One region of the Virgibacillus xinjiangensis genome, then DNA from elsewhere that is predicted to be linked to it. Evidence: predicted binding sites of a transcription regulator. Region 1 holds the regulator's gene; the other holds the start of a gene.
The links. Region 1 encodes NrdR, which represses ribonucleotide reductase genes. Its sites were predicted from a motif close to AACACNATATATNGTGTT; they were not measured.

Region 1 (9,307 bases):
TTGCCGTTTCAATCATCTCGCCGGTTGTCGCCTTCGATCTTGACTGGAACACTCACTTGTTTGATCCGTTCAATTATCCTTCCAGCTTTTACCGTCTCCACCCCAGAGCGAGTAGCAGCCAATTGGCCTTCCAGCTGTTCCAAGCTATAGTTGGAAGTAAAGAAGACCGGCAGCCTCTCCATCATGCGATACTGCAAAATGGAACCTAGGATTTCATCCCTGAACCAAGCTGACTGCATTTCTGCTCCGATATCATCCAGCATCAGTACATCCGCTTTCTTGAAGAAATCAATTTTCTCATTGGTGGAATCATCTTTAAAGGAGGATTTGATCTCTCTTACAAATTCAGGCATATAAATCATCATCGTCGAGTAATTGTATTCACGCAGCTTATTGGCGACCGCTCCCAGGAAATAAGTTTTTCCCACTCCAAATGGGCCGTGGAAGTAAAGCCCCTTCCGAGGTAGCGTATCATCCGCTTGATCGAGGAAATTCAACAGTTCAAGCACCGCCTGGTTACGCTGGCTATCTGAATGGTCGATGTCCTCAATCCTCGCTTGCAGGATTTCCCTAGGCATATACAGGCTTTGAATCAACTTCTGTTGTTGCTGCTCCTTCTCCTGCAAGAGCCTGCTGTGGCATTTCTCGTAAGAAAGGCGTATCTCTCCATTATCGACCTGCAGAATGGGAGAATAACCTTGTAACATATTTTGACAGTTTTCAAAAGAAGAGCAGGCACTGCATTGCTTTGATTGGGTCTTATATTCATATAGCTTGATCAGGTTTTTCTCGATCTCCCTCTGTGTCAACTGGGGATGATAGGAGAGGAACTCTTTGATTTCAGGGTCTTTCAGCACCTCTTCCCGGATCTTCGTGTAATTTTCTTGGAAGTTTTCGTTTTCCCGCATCCATTTCTTTAATGAGGACTGCACTGGCTTCATGTATATCATCCTTGAAAAACGTTTTATTTTTTGCTGGAAATCTGGCGGAGCAGCGCTTCAATCTTCTGCTGTTCCTGTCCACTATCGTTTTCCTGTTTTCCAGCAGAAGAAGTCTTCTTATGATGCCTGTTTTTGAACCACTCCGGCACCACCTCTTCTTGGGCCGGTTTTCTCTTGTTTCTGCGTCTGTTTACGGATTCCTCGTATTTCACTTTTTCCTTCTTGGCAAATGCCATAGCCTCTTTGGCCGTTTTCAGGTTAGCTCTTGACCAATGGCTCGCTATTTTTTCCAAATAAGCTTTAGAAAGCTTCATATTGGTCTGCAGCAGCACATAATGGATAAGGACATTCATGACCGGAGAGGGAAGTCCTTGGCTTGTCATGATATCCCGGATCACCTTGAGATCCTGTTCGGAGGCATGACTACCACTCGACAGATCTTCCAGAAGCTGCTTCGGTGATATGGTTTCCAACTGATGGACCAGCTGTTCTTCCTTGGACAACGGCTTATCATTCGGCAAAGGCTCCGGACTCTTGGCGGCTTTTGCTTCCAGATGGATGGCTGTACTTTGGTTTTTCGCCTTGAAAAGGTCATGGCAGGCTGTTTTGAACTCCTCGCCGTTCAACCGGTTTTCTTCATCCAATGACCATAGAACCGCCTTATCCACTTCATGTGCAGCCAAGTCATACAGCTGTATCATTTGATTGATCAAACGCCGCGTTTGCCCGGTCAACACCCTCTCTACCGGAATCATCCGCTGTTTAAGCATATCTTCCATCCAGGTGAAATCCGCTCCCCCTCCTGCTTTGGAGGTTGCGGCTGGTTCGGGTGCATGGACATATCCACTTGAGGGGGTAAATGTCTGGAACACTTCATTGAATGAAGCTGTTACATCCTCGCCGGATTCGTCCGCTTTTTCCTCTTTGTAATGCTCTTTCAACAGATGAAATTTATCCTTGCCGATATGATGATAAAGCAGTTGGCTCAACATGGCATCCTTGAAGAAATCCACTGGTGAAAACGGACTATGCAATATATATGTGTAGATGTTATGCGGCTCTGCCTGTTGCTTATAGGTTTTCACCAGACCAATGCCTTCCAGCTTTCTCCGGGCTAGGTATATTTCATCCAGCGGCAGATTCAGGTAATTCATCAGGGTGTGATGTGTCTGAGGATTATCCTTACTCTGGATATCCATGTCATGCAGCAGCGTTTGATAGAGCATGATCGCTTGGATACCGATAAGCGGTTGATATAGGTGGGTCAATGATTTTGCATAATCTGCAGGCAGGTTTTGCTTCAAAACTATATGATACCCTTCGACAGGCAAAATTTTTCCGATATTGTTCAACTGAATAACCCTTTCCTCGCACCTTAGTTGCTGTTATGATTTTTTTCCTTATCTGATTGGATGAGGTCTTTCAATTCATCCAGAAAGACCGTAATATCTTTGAACTGACGGTATACCGATGCAAATCGGACATAGGCCACTTCGTCCACTTCCGAAAGGCGTTCCATCACCATCTCGCCAATCTCCTTGCTGTCCACTTCGGAACCTCCGCTATTACGCAGAGTTTTCTCGATCTCCAGTGCAATTTCCTCTATTTTTTCCAATGGCACTGGCCGCTTTTCGCAGGACCTGATCAAGCCACGCACCAGCTTTTCCCTGCTGAACTCCTGTCTGGCTCCATCCTTTTTCACCACAATGAGTGGCACCGTTTCTATCCGTTCGAACGTGGTGAAACGAAAACCGCACTGCTCGCACTCTCTCCGTCTGCGTATGGATTGACCTTCCTCGATCGGCCGGGAGTCAAGAACCCTGGTATTTTTGTTGTGGCAATTGGAACACCTCATCATTTTCAACCCCATTCATTATTACTGCCGACTACTATCTTCTATGATTATCGGGAGTTTTTTGCGGATCATGTTGTAAAGTTCCTGAATTAACCTGGTACTATATCCAAAATCAAAAGGGATTACGGACTCTGTCGTGACAGAAAAGTCTATGGCTGTCCGATAAGGGCGAACCATGATTACCGAAACAACGATAAATGCTTTCTTTCCTGTGATATGGTGGACACTCATCTCCCCATGTTCCTTAGAAACAGAATGGATTTCGTATTCCCGGGCTTGATGGAACATATCTTCCAGGACAACCATGCCTTGATCTTTTGTCGTTTTGAAATAGTTGGTCTTTAGTGACGGGTCCCAATGAAATTCATTGGTTTCTGCATGGTTATTCAAATATTTATTTACAGTATTTCTGATAGACATACCCCGCACCCCGCCGATTCTCTATTTAAACATATATTAATTAATTTTAACACGTTTTGACAAAATCCTCTAGGCCAAATAAACCAGCTGTTTATCTAACAAAGGAAGCATCCTCCCATGTTATGGGAAGATGCTTCCTTTTGGACTAAGAGATTTTCACCTGAGGCTGATGCAGTTGACTTCCAACATATTTGGCCAGATCTATTACTCTGTTCGAGTAGCCCCACTCATTATCATACCATGCAAGTACCTTTATTTTATTATCCTGCAACACCATCGTGGACAGACCATCAATCACTGCAGAATATTCAGAGGTAGTATAATCAATTGAAACAAGAGGCTCTTCGCTATAACTTATGATGCCGTTAAGTTCACGATCGGCGGACATCTGAAAAGCTTCATTTACCTCCTGTGCCGTTACCTGCTCTTCCACATCCACGACTAGATCAACGAGTGATACATTTGGCGTCGGAACTCTGAGCGCCATGCCATGCAGCTTGCCATGCAGATGAGGAAGCACTTCACCTAGTGCTTTCGCTGCGCCGGTAGAAGTAGGGATGATCGACTGGGTGCATCCTCTTGCTCGTCGTAAATCCTTATGGGGATTATCGATATTTTTCTGATCATTGGTGAAGGCATGGACGGTTGTCATTAAACCGTTTACAATACCAAACCGATCATCGAGCACCTTTACAACCGGCGCTAGACAATTGGTCGTACATGAAGCGTTTGATATGATATTTTCTGTGTCAGGCTGGTAGGTGTTCTCGTTCACACCCATGACAATGGTATTATCCACATCTTTTCCGGGAGCCGTTATGACTACCTTTTTGGCACCTGCCTTCAAATGTAGTCCCGCGGATTCCTTGGTTTTGAATTTACCAGTGGCTTCGATGACCACATCAATATCCATTTCCTTCCACGGGAGTTTCTCAGGATCCCTGCTGCTGACCAGTTCAACAAAATGACCATCTACTTCCAAGCCATGGTCCACAGGGACAATCTCCCCATCAAAGATTCCATGGTTGCTGTCATATTTCAACATATGTGCGAGCGTCTCAGCAGGGTAGCTGGCATTGACTGCCACAACCTCCAGATCGCTCTCCTTTACAGCTTGACGGAAAGCCATTCGGCCTATCCGTCCTAATCCATTAATGGCAATTCTTGTCTTATTCATACCGGACCTCCATCATCAGTCATTTAATTTATAAGTTATACTAATTTGTTGTTTTCTAAAATTAGTATAACATATTTAACCCTCAAATGTGAAAGTAAAAAGGGAAAGTTTTTAAAATAATATGTTACAATGCTGGTCTATTATGTATCATGACAAGCCAAACCACAAAAAACCGGGGCATTTCTGCCCCGGCTCCATTCAGATTACATTCAATTGTCCCAAGAGCTTGTCCAGCTGCTCATAGGTCTGTTGCTTCGTGCCGTTGTTGTCAATAACATGATCGGCACGTTCTGCTTTCTCCTTCACAGGCATTTGAGCAGCCATCCGCTGGGAAGCCTCCGTCTCTGTCAACCCATTACGCTGCATCAGCCTCTGAGTTTGGACATCTTCATCCACGTAAACTACTACAATGATGTCTGCCAAATGGGAAAGCTTACTTTCAAATAAGAGAGGAATATCGAGAACGATACAAGGAACTTCCTCCGCCTCATAGGATTTCTTCTGTTGCAACATCCTCTCCCTCACAGCTGGATGAACAATCTTGTTCAACTGCTCTCTGTTGTGCTCATTCGTGAAAACTAGTTCCCCCAGTTTCTGCCTGTCCAGGCGTTGATCTTCTTGAATCACTGCATCTCCGAATGTTTCTCTGATCTTCACATATGCTTCCTCGCCAGGCTCCACCACTTCTCTAGCTAGCAGATCGGCATCGATGACGGGTATTCCAAACTTCTTAAACATAGTGGAGACCGTGCTTTTTCCAGTAGCAATACTTCCTGTCAAGCCAATCGTAAGTGTCATTGAACTCCCCCTATTCCTTCTGACATGATGGGCAGATATGGGTGCCCCTTCCCCCGACTTTCAGCTTTATAATAGCGTTCCCGCATTTTTTGCATGCCTCGTTCTCCTGTCCGTAAACAAACAATTCCTGCTGGAACATCCCCATATCCCCTTGGGAGTTGACATACGAACGAATTGTCGTTCCCCCTTGCTTGACAGCCTCCTCCAGGGTAGATATGGCCTCCTTTCTGACCTTCTGTACTTCCTTTTTCGTCAGTTTGCTGGCTCTTTTTAATGGATGGACGCCGGCCTTAAATAATGTTTCATCAACATAGATATTACCCAATCCAGCAACAACTGTCTGATCCAACAGTACTGCCTTGATCACCCGCTCTGTCTTTTTCAGTTTTTGATAGAGATACTCTTCAGTAAAAGCCGGATCAAAGGGATCCGGCCCCAATTGATTCAATGGCTTACCATCCAATTCTTGCCCCTTCGGATAAATATGCATGGTACCGAACTTTCGAACATCGTTATAGCGCAGTTCTTCTCCATCCGTAAAAGTGAATAGTACATGGGTATGTTTCTGGACCGGCTCAATCTTCTGATGGACGCTGTACTTCCCTTCCATCCGCAGATGGGAAATCAGCACATAGTCATCGAGTTGAAAAATAAGGAATTTCCCTTGTCTAGACATGTCACGGATCGTCTGTCCTGCTAAAAGGTGTTTAAACTCCTCCACATCATCCGGCTTCTTAATGATGTTGGGCCAAAAGACTTTTACTTCTTCTATCGTTTTATTAAGCACTAGTTGTTTTAATGTCTTTCTTATTGTTTCCACTTCAGGTAATTCGGGCATTGTTCACCTTCTCCTTACTTTGCATCGAACCAACTGTCGCCATAAGCGTAATCCACTTTTAAAGGAATATGGAGCTCCACTGTATGTTCCATGACCTCGGGCACTATTTCCATCAGTTTCTCCAATTCTTCCTTCGGTGCTTCCAGGATCAATTCATCATGGACTTGGAGCAGCATACGCGCATTCAAGTTCTCTTCTTCCAACCTTCCATAGAGATCAATCATCGCTTTCTTGATGATATCAGCAGCACTACCCTGAATCGGGGTATTCATTGCCGTACGTTCCGCAAAACTCCGCTTATTGAAATTGCGACTGGTGATGTCTGGTAAATACCTCCGACGTTTCATCAATGTGGTTACATAACCTTGATGTTTTGCTTCTTGAATGATTTCATCCATATAGGATTTGACTCCTGGGTAGCTCTCAAAATAACGGTCAATGAATTTCTTCGCCTCTTTCCTCGTAATCCCGAGGCTTTGGGAAAGACCATAATCACTGATTCCGTAAACAATTCCGAAGTTCACCGCCTTGGCTTGTCGCCTCATACTGTCGGTGACACCTTCTTTATCTACATGAAAAACATCCATCGCTGTCTGTGTATGGATATCCAAGTCCTCCTGAAATGCTCGGATCAGTTTATCATCATTCGCCATATGTGCAAGTACCCTGAGTTCAATCTGCGAGTAATCGGCGGCGAACATGATCCATCCTTTTTTAGCAGGAACAAAAGCCTGCCTGATTTTGCGCCCTTCTTCCAGCCGGATTGGGATATTTTGCAGGTTTGGTTCCATTGAACTGAGTCTGCCTGTCTGGGTCAATGCCTGGTTGAAACGTGTGTGAATTTTATTGGTATGCGGGTCCACTACTTTCAGCAGTCCTTCAATATAAGTCGACTGCAGCTTGCCCAACTGTCTGTACAGCAATAGTTTTGGTATGATCTCATGTTCATTTTCCAGTTGCTCCAAGACATCGGCAGCAGTCGAATAGCCTGTCTTGGTCTTTTTGATTACCGGAAGGTTTAGCTTCTCAAATAATATAGGGCCGAGCTGCTTGGGGGAATTCAAATTAAACGGTTCACCGGCCAATTCATGGATCTCCTTCTCCAGGTCCTGAAGCCGTTGTTTCAGACCATTTCCCATTTCTTCCAAATTGGAAATATCCACAAGTACACCCAGGTGCTCCATTTCCCCCAATATCAGAGCAAGCGGCATTTCCAGTTCCTTGTATAGCTCCAGTTGTTCATTAGCTTTCAGCTTCTCTTCCATCTGTTCCTCTAAGGCGTACAGGGCAGCAGTTTTTCTTATAATATGCTCGGCAAGGACTTGTTCTTCCGGCACTTTCTGTTTGGCACCTTTACCATATACTTCTTCATCATATAATACATCTGTCTTCCCAAGCCTGTTGCTGATTGCTGGGATATCATGATTGTTTTCTGAAGGGTTCAGCAGATAAGATGCAAGCAGCATATCAAAATCAATACCTTTTATATGGATCCCATGATTCAATAGGACTACCAGTGTTTTTTTTGCATCAAACACCATCTTCTTATTGTCATACTGCTCTGCCCATTCTTGGAAGGCCGCCGACTGCAATGCAACCTCTGCAGGGATGAAGTAGTTACCCTTCTCATTTGAAATGCCGAATCCTTCGATCGTGCCCGTATGGTAATTTTCCCCCAGCATTTCAGCAACCAATGCTTCCTTGCCAGTAAAAATATCATCGGTAACTTCTCGTAGGATGGTTACATCTATCTCCTTCATTGGCTCTGAAGTCCCTTCGGCCGTAGTGTCCCCGCCAATTCTGTCTAACAGTGACTGAAAGCCCAGTTCTTTGAACATGCCGCTCAATTGGTTGGGATCATATCCTCCATAGGCAAGTTCCTTCGGTTCCACCGTGATAGGGGAATCACGTTTAATGGTGACCAAATCCTTGCTGAGAAACGCTTCATCCTTATATGTAGTCAATTTTTCCTTGAGTTTTTTCCCGCTCACTTCCTCGATATGGTCGTAGATCCCTTCGAGGGTGCCGAATTGTTTCAGCAGTTTGACAGCCGTTTTTTCTCCAACACCGGGCACTCCTGGAATATTGTCGGATTTATCCCCCATCAATGCTTTCAAATCAATGATCTGATCTGGTGCGATATCCATCTTCTCCTTCATAAACGCCGGAGTGTACCGCTCTACTTCACTGATCCCTTTTTTGGTCAGACTGACGGTAACCTGGTCCGAGGTCAATTGCAGGAGGTCTTTGTCTCCAGATATAACCGTAACATTCCAATCGTCTTCTTTCTCCACAGTCGATAAAGTACCGATAATATCATCCGCCTCATATTGCTCCAATTGGTAATGGGGGATGGAGAAAGCATCAAGCACTTCTTTCAAGAGAGGGAATTGTTCAGACAACTCTGGTGGCGTCTTCTGTCTGCCACCCTTATATTCTTTATAAGTCTCGTGTCGGAAGGTGGTCTTCCCGGCATCGAAGGCCACTAGTATATGGGTTGGCTGCTCTTCTTCCAGAATACGCAGCAGCATAGTGGTGAAACCATACACAGCATTTGTGTAGACTCCCTTGTCATTGTTCAATAATGGCAGGGCAAAGAATGCCCGGTATATAATACTGTTGCCGTCGATCAGCACTAACTTATTTGACATATGACTATTACCTCCGTTCGCTGTTCTTTTATTATTTTATCATTCCCTGAGAATAAAAGAAAAAATTACGAGTGGCTTGCCAAATGAAAAGACATCTCCCTGAAAGAGATGTCTAGGCTTTTATTTGTTTTGGAAGATACACATGGATGGCTGTACCCTCGTTCAATTCACTTTTAATATTGATCAACCCTTCATGTACTTCCACAATGTGTTTGACAATGGCGAGCCCCAGCCCGGTTCCTCCGGTATTCCTGCTCCTTGCTTTATCCACACGGTAGAACCGCTCAAAGATCCGCGGCAACGCCTCCTTGGCAATCCCAATCCCGGTATCTTCCACTTGAATATGTACATATTCTTCCTCTTCAGCTATACGAAGCCATACCTCCCCTTGTTCTGGTGTATAGTTGAAAGCATTGTCCAATAAGTTGATCAGAATTTGTTTGACCTTCTCTTCATCAGCCTCCAGTTTCACATCCTCTTCTATTTCTACCGAAAATTCCAATCCTTCCCTTTCCGCTTTATGTTTGATCGGCGGCAGAATGTCTCCCACCAGGGAATGCATGTCCAATTCAGCAACTGCCAGCTGAAAACCTTCTTTTTCCAATTGGGATAACCGGAGCAAATCAT
Region 2 (9,307 bases), on a different contig from region 1:
GTTCCATTCCTGTGTCGGTAATCACAATATCGTCTTCTATCCTGCATCCCCCTACACCTGGAACATAGATGCCTGGTTCCACTGTGACCACCATGCCGGCTTCAAGTCTTCGTTCAGACCGCATGGACAGTGCAGGCCCTTCGTGTACTTCCATACCAAGCCCATGGCCAGTAGAATGGCCAAAGTAGTCGCCATAGCCATTTTCCTTGATATAATCCCTTGTCAGTGCATCTGCTTCTTTACACGTTACACCAGGCTTTATGCCATCCAGTCCTCGTTGTTGCGCGTTAAGAACAGTATTATAGATTGCCATAAGCTGATCGCTAACTTCACCTACTGCAAGTGTTCTTGTTATGTCCGAGCAATAACCCTGATAAAAGGCTCCGTAATCCAATGTAATTAATTCTCCCGATTGTATTTCTTTTTCCGACGCCACTCCATGTGGCAGAGCAGAGCGCTTACCGGAAGCAACAATGATATCAAAACTGGAGGACACAGCCCCTTGCTTGCGCATGAAAAATTCCAGCTCATTGGAAACTTCAATCTCTTTGACACCGGGTTTTATATACCGCTGGATATGTTCGAATGCCTCATCGGCAATCCTAGCTGCTTGTTTCATGATCTCTAACTCACGATTATCCTTGACAAGTCTGATTTCCTCGATCAGTCCGCCCACAGGTACTAACTCCGCTTCAAAAACCTGCTTATAGATCTCATACTGGCTGAACGTTACGTGATTTTTCTCAAAGCCTATCCTCGATACCGCCATGTCTTTTAATTGATCCCTGATTTCTTTCTCGATCGGCTGTTTATGCTCAATGACTTGGAAACCTTCTGCCTGTTCTTGAGCCTGTTCTATATACCGGAAATCTGTCAGGAAACGAGCGGAATTCCGACCAATGATTACAGCCCCTGCAGTACCAGTGAAACCGGTAATATACTGTCTGTTTACAGGGCTGGTAACTAATAGTGCATCTAAGTTATTTGCTTCCAAAGCTTCTCTGAGTTTTGCAAGCTTCCCCATATTTTCATCCCTTTCTGTTCCCTAAAGTGACCTTCTGTCGTATCCTGCAGCTGTAAACAGTTTATCATAAACCATAGGCTTTGAATAACGATAAGAGCAGTCGAGAAGCATACCACCTAATCACTTTTCTTCAATTGTGTCTCGTGATAATCGTAGGAAATGGAATAGCCGATGAATGTGCCATATAATATATAGAGGCAAAGCGATGAAATAATTGTCTCCAAGCTCAGCTCATTGGCTGGTGGAATGTTTTCAAAGATAGGTGTGGCGATATAATTGATGACCACCCACAAAATAATTCCATAAGCAGCTCCAGCCCATAGGGAGTTCACTTTTTTAAGCAGCATGTAGTAGACAAGAGCAACAACAATGGAAAGAAGGCCGACAAGCAGAATTGACAAGGCTTCCCCAAGCCAAGTGTCCGTCCACCCTGACCTGTTCCACGACCTTAGCAGATAATGCTTGGAAGAGAGTTCTGTAAAGTTGAAATAATACATGATGAAACCAATAAAACTCCAAAAAATGCCACCGATAAATCCGGTAAGCAGGGATCTGGGCAAAAGCCCCATTGGCTCCTCCATTTTATTCTGTTCCAGCTTCTCTTTTTTGTTTTTTTGCATACGATCCACCTCCACTCCTATTATGGCCAATAGAGCTTCAAGCTATCAGTGCTTTCCTCCTCCACCCATAAAAATAAAAGCTGGTGATGCCATGATTTTTCTGGTAAATTATAGGTAAGCATAAAAAATCGCGCAGAATTGAATAATTCGGCCAGAGACGGAAATAATTACTACAGAGAGATTTCAGCTGATATTTTCTTAATAAAGGGATATAAATCTTATATTAAAGGGTATATATTAATAAGTGAGGACAATTTCCAACCCTTTGAAAGGAGGATATTGGGATGGGACAGAGTAAGCTTTCCATCTTGGTTTATGCGCTGATTGGCCTGGCAGCAGTTGGAATCGTATCACAACTATTGACCAATACAGCCAGTTTCTTTACAAATATATTGATTATGCTCGGAGTAGGTGCTGCACTCTTTGGTATCTTCTACTTATTCATTCAGAAGCGGAGAGCTCCTTCGAATGATATGAAAAAATACAAAAAAGCAGTAAAACAGTCGAAAGCTAAATATAAAAGTCATCCGTCAAATATGCAGGCAAAGGCTGCAAAGAAACACCAGCCTGCCTCTATCAAGAAAAAAACCAGCCGTCGTGCGGGTTCGCACTTGAGAGTCATAGACGGTAACAAATCCAAAAAGAAACGGCCGGGCTGAGCACAATAGCAGCACGGCTGTTTCTTTTTTATTTTGGCCAATACTGAAGAAAGGTATTGGCATAATCCCTCCCAGTCTGTATCAATGCCTGTTTTGTTCCTTCTGAGAGATGGAAATCAGTGGCATCGACGTCCCCGACCGGGATGAAGATAATGTTACTTTTCTGGGATTTGGAGATATATCTCGCATCATGGGCTTCTTTCATCGTTAAAAATAAAGCATGGAACATATCAAATGCATTATTTATATCTCTCGGCTTCCCGAATTTCTCCATCGACTTCGTCAATCTAACACCTAATACAGGTCTTCTATTGCGACTCCCATCCTGGCTAAACACCCATAAAGGAAAATTGCTCAATAAACCTCCATCAACTATGATGCTTTTTTGTCCGGTTCTTCCTGCCAGTTTCTTTGGCATGAAGAAATATGGAAAACCTGCACTCATCCGAACTGCCGCAGCAACTGAGAATTCATTCGGGTCAATATCATAAAGCCTTTCCAAATCATCCGGCAGCACAACGAGTTTGCCTAACGACAGATCGCTTATAATCACTTTGAGATAACCAGGCTTCAAATCATAAAAGGTATGGATGTTTTTTGCTGCCAGCTGTTCTTTGAGCCATTTTTCCAGTTTATCACCCTTATACAACCCCAACTGGAAATACAACAGCAGCCATTTGCTTGCTGGTATAATCCTGCTGAGGCGAGGGGGATCAAGGAATGACTTCAACTCCATCTCCTGCAACATCTCACTAATTTCCACATGTTTATAGCCCGCAGCTAGAAACGATGCCACCATTGCGCCGGCCGAGGTGCCGGCAACCCGTTCAAATTCCAGCCCATTCTCCTCGATGCTTTCAAGGGCTCCGAGAAAAGCGAACGCCTTTACACCCCCGCCGGAAAACACCCCATCTATTTTCATATGCTCTCCCCTTATGCTGTTTTTATATCTTTAAGCATAAAAGGAATCAATTAGAACAGCGATTACTGACGACTTTCTAATATCCACTATTCGTCCCTTTTTTGGACAGCTTTCAGCTCCTCGATGCGGTCTATGTCATTTTTGAAATATTCGACCACATCTCCGATACGGTCGATGGAGTTCCAGCTTAGGTGGTGTTCAATACCTTCTACATCTTGGTAGATATTCTCCTTATCCACTCCGATGAGTTCAAGAAATTGTTCCAGCAGTTCATGGCGATATACCAGCCTTTCACCAATTTTCTTTCCTTTGGCAGTAAGTGTGAAACCCCGGTACTTCTCATAATTCAAATAGTCATCTTTATCAAGTTTTTGGACCATCTTTGTCACCGAAGAAGGGTAAACTTCCAAGGACTCCGCTATATCAGACACACGGACATACCCTTTAGTTTCCATCAGGTTATAAATAAGTTCTATGTAATCTTCCATACTAGGGGTAGGCATTTGTCGATCTCCTCATTTCGGCAAAAGATTTAGTTTAGGGAAAAAGTCTTCTTGTATTAAGAGGATACCGTAAAAGATAAACAGAGACAAGGTCTTCCTTCCTGAACATGAAAAAGGACCGGCGGTCTAACGCCGGTCCTGAGAAATTTTAATTTAAAGACCACATTTCAACTGGGCATTACAACTAGTACACGTGTTGCATCCGCCTATATCTTCAACTTTACCTGAACGGCAAACAGGGCATGTATTACCTACTTCCGATCCTATGGTAACATCTGTTTTTTCAAGTTCCTGGACCGTATCCATGAGCACAACCTTCGGTTTCTCTGTTTCTTCATATTCGAACAGCTCGGTTTGCTCTCCTTCCCTGCTTTCTTCTGCTTTCAGGGTCAGAACTTGTGAGTCGCGACTTCCATCTACATAGACCGTACCGCCTTTAGCACCGCCTCTGTATAGTCGTTCGTATACATTTTGGACCTGGTCCACTCGATAGCCGCGTGGGGCATTTACTGTTTTGGAAATTGAACTATCCACCCAGCGTTGAATGACGCATTGTGTATCTGCATGTGCCTCTGGACTTAGATCCATAGATGTAACAAACCATTCTGGCAGATTATTTTCGTCCGCCTCTGGATGCTCATCCAGATACTCCTGCACAATGCTTGCCTTCACCTCAATAAACTTGCCGAGCCTTCCACTTCTATAATAGGAAAAGGAGAAGTATGGTTCCAGCCCAGTACTCACACCTACCATTGTTCCAGTACTGCCTGTCGGCGCCACCGTCAGAAGATGAGAATTCCTAATACCATACACAAGAATATCATTCCTTATATCTTCTGGCATATTTTTCATATATCCAGTATTGATAAAGGCTTCCCGCAAGGACCTAGTCTCTTGTTCTGTACTCCCCACAAGGAAAGGAAAGCTTCCTTTTTCTTTAGCAAGTTCAATGGATGTACGGTAGGCTGTCGTTGCAATTGTTTCAAACACCTGATCAACCAGTTTATTGCCTTCCGAAGAGCCATAAGCAGTTTCGCAATAAATCAGCAGATCATGCAAACCCATGACACCGAGTCCGACTCGACGTTCACCTAAAGCCTGCTTCTTATTTTCCTCCAAGAAATATGGAGTGGCATCAATGACATTATCCTGCATGCGCACACCAGTTTCTACCGTCTCTTTCAGTTTATCGAAATCCACCTTCTTATTTTGCTTATCAGCCATCTCCGCAAGATTGACCGCTGCAAGGTTACAGACCGAATAAGGCGCAAGCGGCTGCTCTCCGCATGGGTTTGTTGCAACGACTTGGTCTCCGTAACTTCTCGCATTAGTCATGTCATTGGCATTATCAATGAAGAAGATACCTGGCTCAGCAGAGTACGTTGCACAAACATTGATGAGATTCCATAGCTCCTTCGCCTTAATACGGCGGTACACTCGAACCCCATATCCCATTTCTTCCCACTTGCGCACATCGCCAACTTCATGCCATTGATCATTATATGCTTGCATTTCACTTTCGGAGTAGCTCTCCACATCAGGGAAGCGCAGTTCATAGTACGTATCATTTTCTACAGCTTCCATAAATTCTTTTGTGATACAGACAGATATATTGGCTCCTGTCAGGAAGTCTGGGTTGTGTACATCATAGGTTCCGCCTGTACGCAGCTTTTCCTCGGCCTCACGGATGGCAGCTTCGGTAAAACCACCTTTACCCGGCATGTTCTGATAATTGACGATTCCTTGGTAGAGATCTAATTCCGTCTCAGTAAATGGAGTGAATTTGAGTTTCTCTTCAGCCATTTGTTTAATTTGCTCGTCATCGGTGTTCTCAATCAGGTAGCGGAGAATTCGCGGATTCTGCATCTTGGAAATAATGAATTCTATAATATCCGGATGAGAATCCACTAGCATGATCATCTGGGCTCCCCGACGGGAACCCCCTTGTTCCACTAGATGGGTGAGCTTCGCAATATCATCCAGCCATGAAACGGAACCGGATGATTTTCCGTTTACCCCTCTGGCCAGTGTATTTCTAGGTCTCAGTGTAGATCCGTTAGTGCCTACTCCTCCACCACGAGACATAATTTCCATCACTTGCTTTCTGTGATCCGAGATACCTTCGCGGGAATCCTGGATGTATGGCATGACGTAACAATTGAAATACGTCACATCCGTATCGGCACCGGCTCCATATAAAACTCGACCGGCAGGGATAAAGTGAAGATTTGATAACTCCCTATGGAATTTTTCAAACCACTCCTCTTGCTTCTCTACAGTTTTTTCGACAGCGGAGAGCCCAGCAGCGTTCCTTTTAGCAATCTGCTCATAAAATAACTCGAGTGGTTTATCAATCACATCCAGACCGCGTCGCACAATGCCTGAATTCTCTTCCTCGTCTAGGACGGATTGGAACTCTGTGTCAACTTGGATGGATGCCTCGTTATTCTCCCAATCAATTGCGTCCACTCTTCCGATCCCACGGGCCGGGAACTTAGGGTCTGCCTTGACGGTCAGCACGACCAAATCACCTTTTTTTAATGTTTTCTTTTCCGTATCCTTAAATGCATAACGATCCAACATAACCAATCTGGATACACCATTATGTGTCAGTTTCATATCGCTTGTGATTGGGTGGACCTGTGGAAATTGTTCTATATCTTTGTTCAGTGCTGCTGCATCAATGCCCTGATATTTAGCCGTGATTGTCGACATTATACCTCTCCTTTGCCACTCTAATTCCTTTTAGCTGGTCTGTGTTGTTATCTAGTAATACCATACCACATCGGAAGAAACTAAAACAATATATTGATTATAAAAATAAAAAAACACTATATATAGTGTTTGGAGGCAGAATCATTTCGTTTTGTCAATAGTGAAATACAGGGAATATCAGCCTGATAGGACGGAAGATTTTTCGACAGTCTTAGTCATTATCTTACTCAACCTGTCCTTTAAATGCAATGTTAAAGAAAAAAACTTTGAAAAAAAAAGGAGACAAGCCTATAATGGATATGTAGAAAAGAGAATGACGGGGGAAATATAATGGAATTTCTATTGATCGCTGTAATAGTTCTACTGGGAGTCAGTATCTTCCGGTACTATAGACAAAAATCGTACCTCAAAGTATTGACGGAAGAGCAATTCAAAGAAAATTACCGGAAAGCACAGCTGATTGATGTCAGAGAACCTCAGGAATTTGATAAAGGTCATATTCTTGGAGCAAGAAACATACCTGTTACCCAACTGCGTCAAAGGCTTGTGGAAATCCGGAAAGATAAACCAGTTTACTTGTATTGCCAAGGGGGTTCACGCTCTGCCCGTGCTGCTCAGATACTCCGTAAGAAAGGCTATTCAGACCTTTACCAGCTAAAAGGCGGCTTTAAAAAATGGACAGGTAAGATTAAAACAAAATAACAAAAGAAAAGGCCCGGGAGTTGAAACCATCTGTTCCGGGCCTTTTCTTTTATTCTCTATTGTATTTCAATACCGGCTTCCTTGCTGCTGTTGTTTCATCCATACGCTTTACAATTGTCTCATGTGGAGCTTCCTGGACGAGCTCTGGCTCTTCCTCTGCTTCTTTGGCTATCTGAATGATCGAATCGATAAACCCATCCAGGGTTTCTTTCGATTCTGTTTCTGTCGGCTCTACCATCATGGCCTCCTCCACGTTCAATGGAAAATAGATCGTTGGCGGATGGTATCCATAGTCAAGCAGTCTTTTTGCAATATCGAGCGTTCGAACTCCCAGCTTTTTCTGTTTTTTGCCTGATAGAACAAACTCATGCTTACAATGCTGGCGGTATGGCAGGTCGTACACCGATTCAAGAGATCGCATCATATAGTTGGCATTCAGAACAGCATACTCACTGACTTTCCTAAGCCCTTCGGCACCCATGGAGCGGATATAAGTATACGCCCTCAAATTTATACCGAAATTGCCGTAATAGGGTTTAATCCTCCCTATGGACTGAGGTCGATCATAGTCAAACAGATAGGTTTCCCCTTGATTCTTCAATACAGGTTTAGGGAGAAACGGCTCCAGTTCTTCTGTCACCCCTACTGGCCCGGATCCAGGACCTCCACCACCATGAGGGCCTGTAAAAGTTTTATGCAGATTCAAATGGACGGCATCAAAACCCATATCCCCAGGCCTGACATACCCCATGATCGCGTTGAGATTGGCACCGTCATAGTAGAGTCTCCCTCCAGCTTCATGCACGATCTCCGCCATTTCTTTGATTTCTGTTTCAAACAGTCCCAGCGTATTCGGATTGGTCAGCATCAGTGCTGCAGTGTCATTGCCCACCACCTGTTTTAGATGTTCTATGTCAACAAGTCCATCCGGGTTCGTCTTAACGGTCACCGCTTCCAGACCGGCAACTGCTGCTGAAGCAGGATTCGTTCCATGGGCTGAATCGGGAACAATCACCTTCGTCCGCTCAGTATCTCCATTTGCTTCATGCAGAGCTCGAATCATCATAAGAGCTGTCCATTCTCCTTGTGCTCCAGCCGCTGACTGTAAAGAAATCTCATGCATCCCTGTTATTTCCTTCAAAGAAGTTTGAAGATCATACATCACTTCCAATGCACCCTGTACAGTATCTGTAGGCTGGTAAGGATGTATATGACTGAACCCTTCCAGTCGCGCGATGTCTTCATTCATCTTTGGATTGTACTTCATTGTACAAGACCCCAGCGGATAAAAACCTGTATCTACACCATAATTACGCTTGGATAAACCTGTATAGTGCCTCATAATATCCAGTTCACTCACTTCTGGCAACCCAGACGGATTCTTACGGATATAATCAGTCTCAAACTCAGAGGCTAGATCCGTTTCCGGAACATCCATCTCCGGAAGACTATAGCTGGTCCTGCCTTCTTTTCCTCGCTCAAAAATCAACGGAAATTCTTTAGTAGTCATTGATATCCCCCAATTCCCTAACAAACGTATCGATTTCTTCTTTTGTACGGGTTTCCGTAACCGCAATCAGCATGTGTCCGTCTAATTCAGGGTAATTCTCACTCAGGTCATAACCGCCAATAAACCCTCTCTTCAACAGTTCTTGATTAACTTTATCCACCGGACAGGAGAGCTTCACTACTAATTCATTGAAGAAGGGGCCAGCTAATGCCACGTTCAGTCCTATATCCTGCAGCTGCTGCTTCAAGTAACGTGCTTTCTGCATATTCTGAATGGCTAGTTTCCTTAATCCCTGCTTTCCCAAAGCACTCATAGCTACGGAACTGGCCAGAGCGTTAAGCGCCTGATTAGAGCAGATATTGGAAGTAGCTTTTTCTCTGCGGATATGCTGCTCTCTTGCCTGTAGCGTCAATACGTATCCTCTATGTCCTTCTTCATCGGTCGTCTGTCCGACCAACCGGCCAGGAACTTTCCTCATTAATTTCTTACTGGCAGCAAAATAGCCGCAATGGGGTCCTCCATATTGGGCGGGTATCCCGAATACTTGGGTGTCCCCTGTAACTATGTCAGCACCAAAGTCCCCTGGGGGTGTCAAGTAGCCAAGAGCTAATGGGTTGCTGGAGACGATGAACATTGCTTTATATTGCTCCAT

Region 2: the regulator NrdR is predicted to act here: its motif matches at 6,556-6,573, upstream of ACFOGI_RS02090 (vitamin B12-dependent ribonucleotide reductase).

Annotation. Positions count from the first base shown of each region.
Region 1 covers NZ_JBHRSA010000031.1:65,630-74,936, forward strand. The annotation lists gene dnaI (primosomal protein DnaI) at 9-941, opposite strand; gene ACFOGI_RS07425 (replication initiation and membrane attachment family protein) at 965-2,293, opposite strand; gene nrdR (transcriptional regulator NrdR) at 2,317-2,796, opposite strand; gene ACFOGI_RS07435 (cytosolic protein) at 2,818-3,216, opposite strand; gene ACFOGI_RS07440 (glyceraldehyde-3-phosphate dehydrogenase) at 3,362-4,393, opposite strand; gene coaE (dephospho-CoA kinase) at 4,592-5,191, opposite strand; gene mutM (DNA-formamidopyrimidine glycosylase) at 5,202-6,029, opposite strand; gene polA (DNA polymerase I) at 6,044-8,680, opposite strand; gene pnpS (two-component system histidine kinase PnpS) at 8,793-9,307, opposite strand, start outside.
Region 2 covers NZ_JBHRSA010000004.1:207,329-216,635, forward strand. The annotation lists gene ACFOGI_RS02065 (M24 family metallopeptidase) at 1-1,024, opposite strand, end outside; gene ACFOGI_RS02070 (YqhR family membrane protein) at 1,141-1,644, opposite strand; gene ACFOGI_RS02075 (SA1362 family protein) at 1,929-2,303, shown strand; gene ACFOGI_RS02080 (patatin-like phospholipase family protein) at 2,332-3,225, opposite strand; gene mntR (transcriptional regulator MntR) at 3,312-3,728, opposite strand; gene ACFOGI_RS02090 (vitamin B12-dependent ribonucleotide reductase) at 3,882-6,443, opposite strand; gene ACFOGI_RS02095 (rhodanese-like domain-containing protein) at 6,774-7,145, shown strand; gene gcvPB (aminomethyl-transferring glycine dehydrogenase subunit GcvPB) at 7,195-8,655, opposite strand; gene gcvPA (aminomethyl-transferring glycine dehydrogenase subunit GcvPA) at 8,645-9,307, opposite strand, start outside.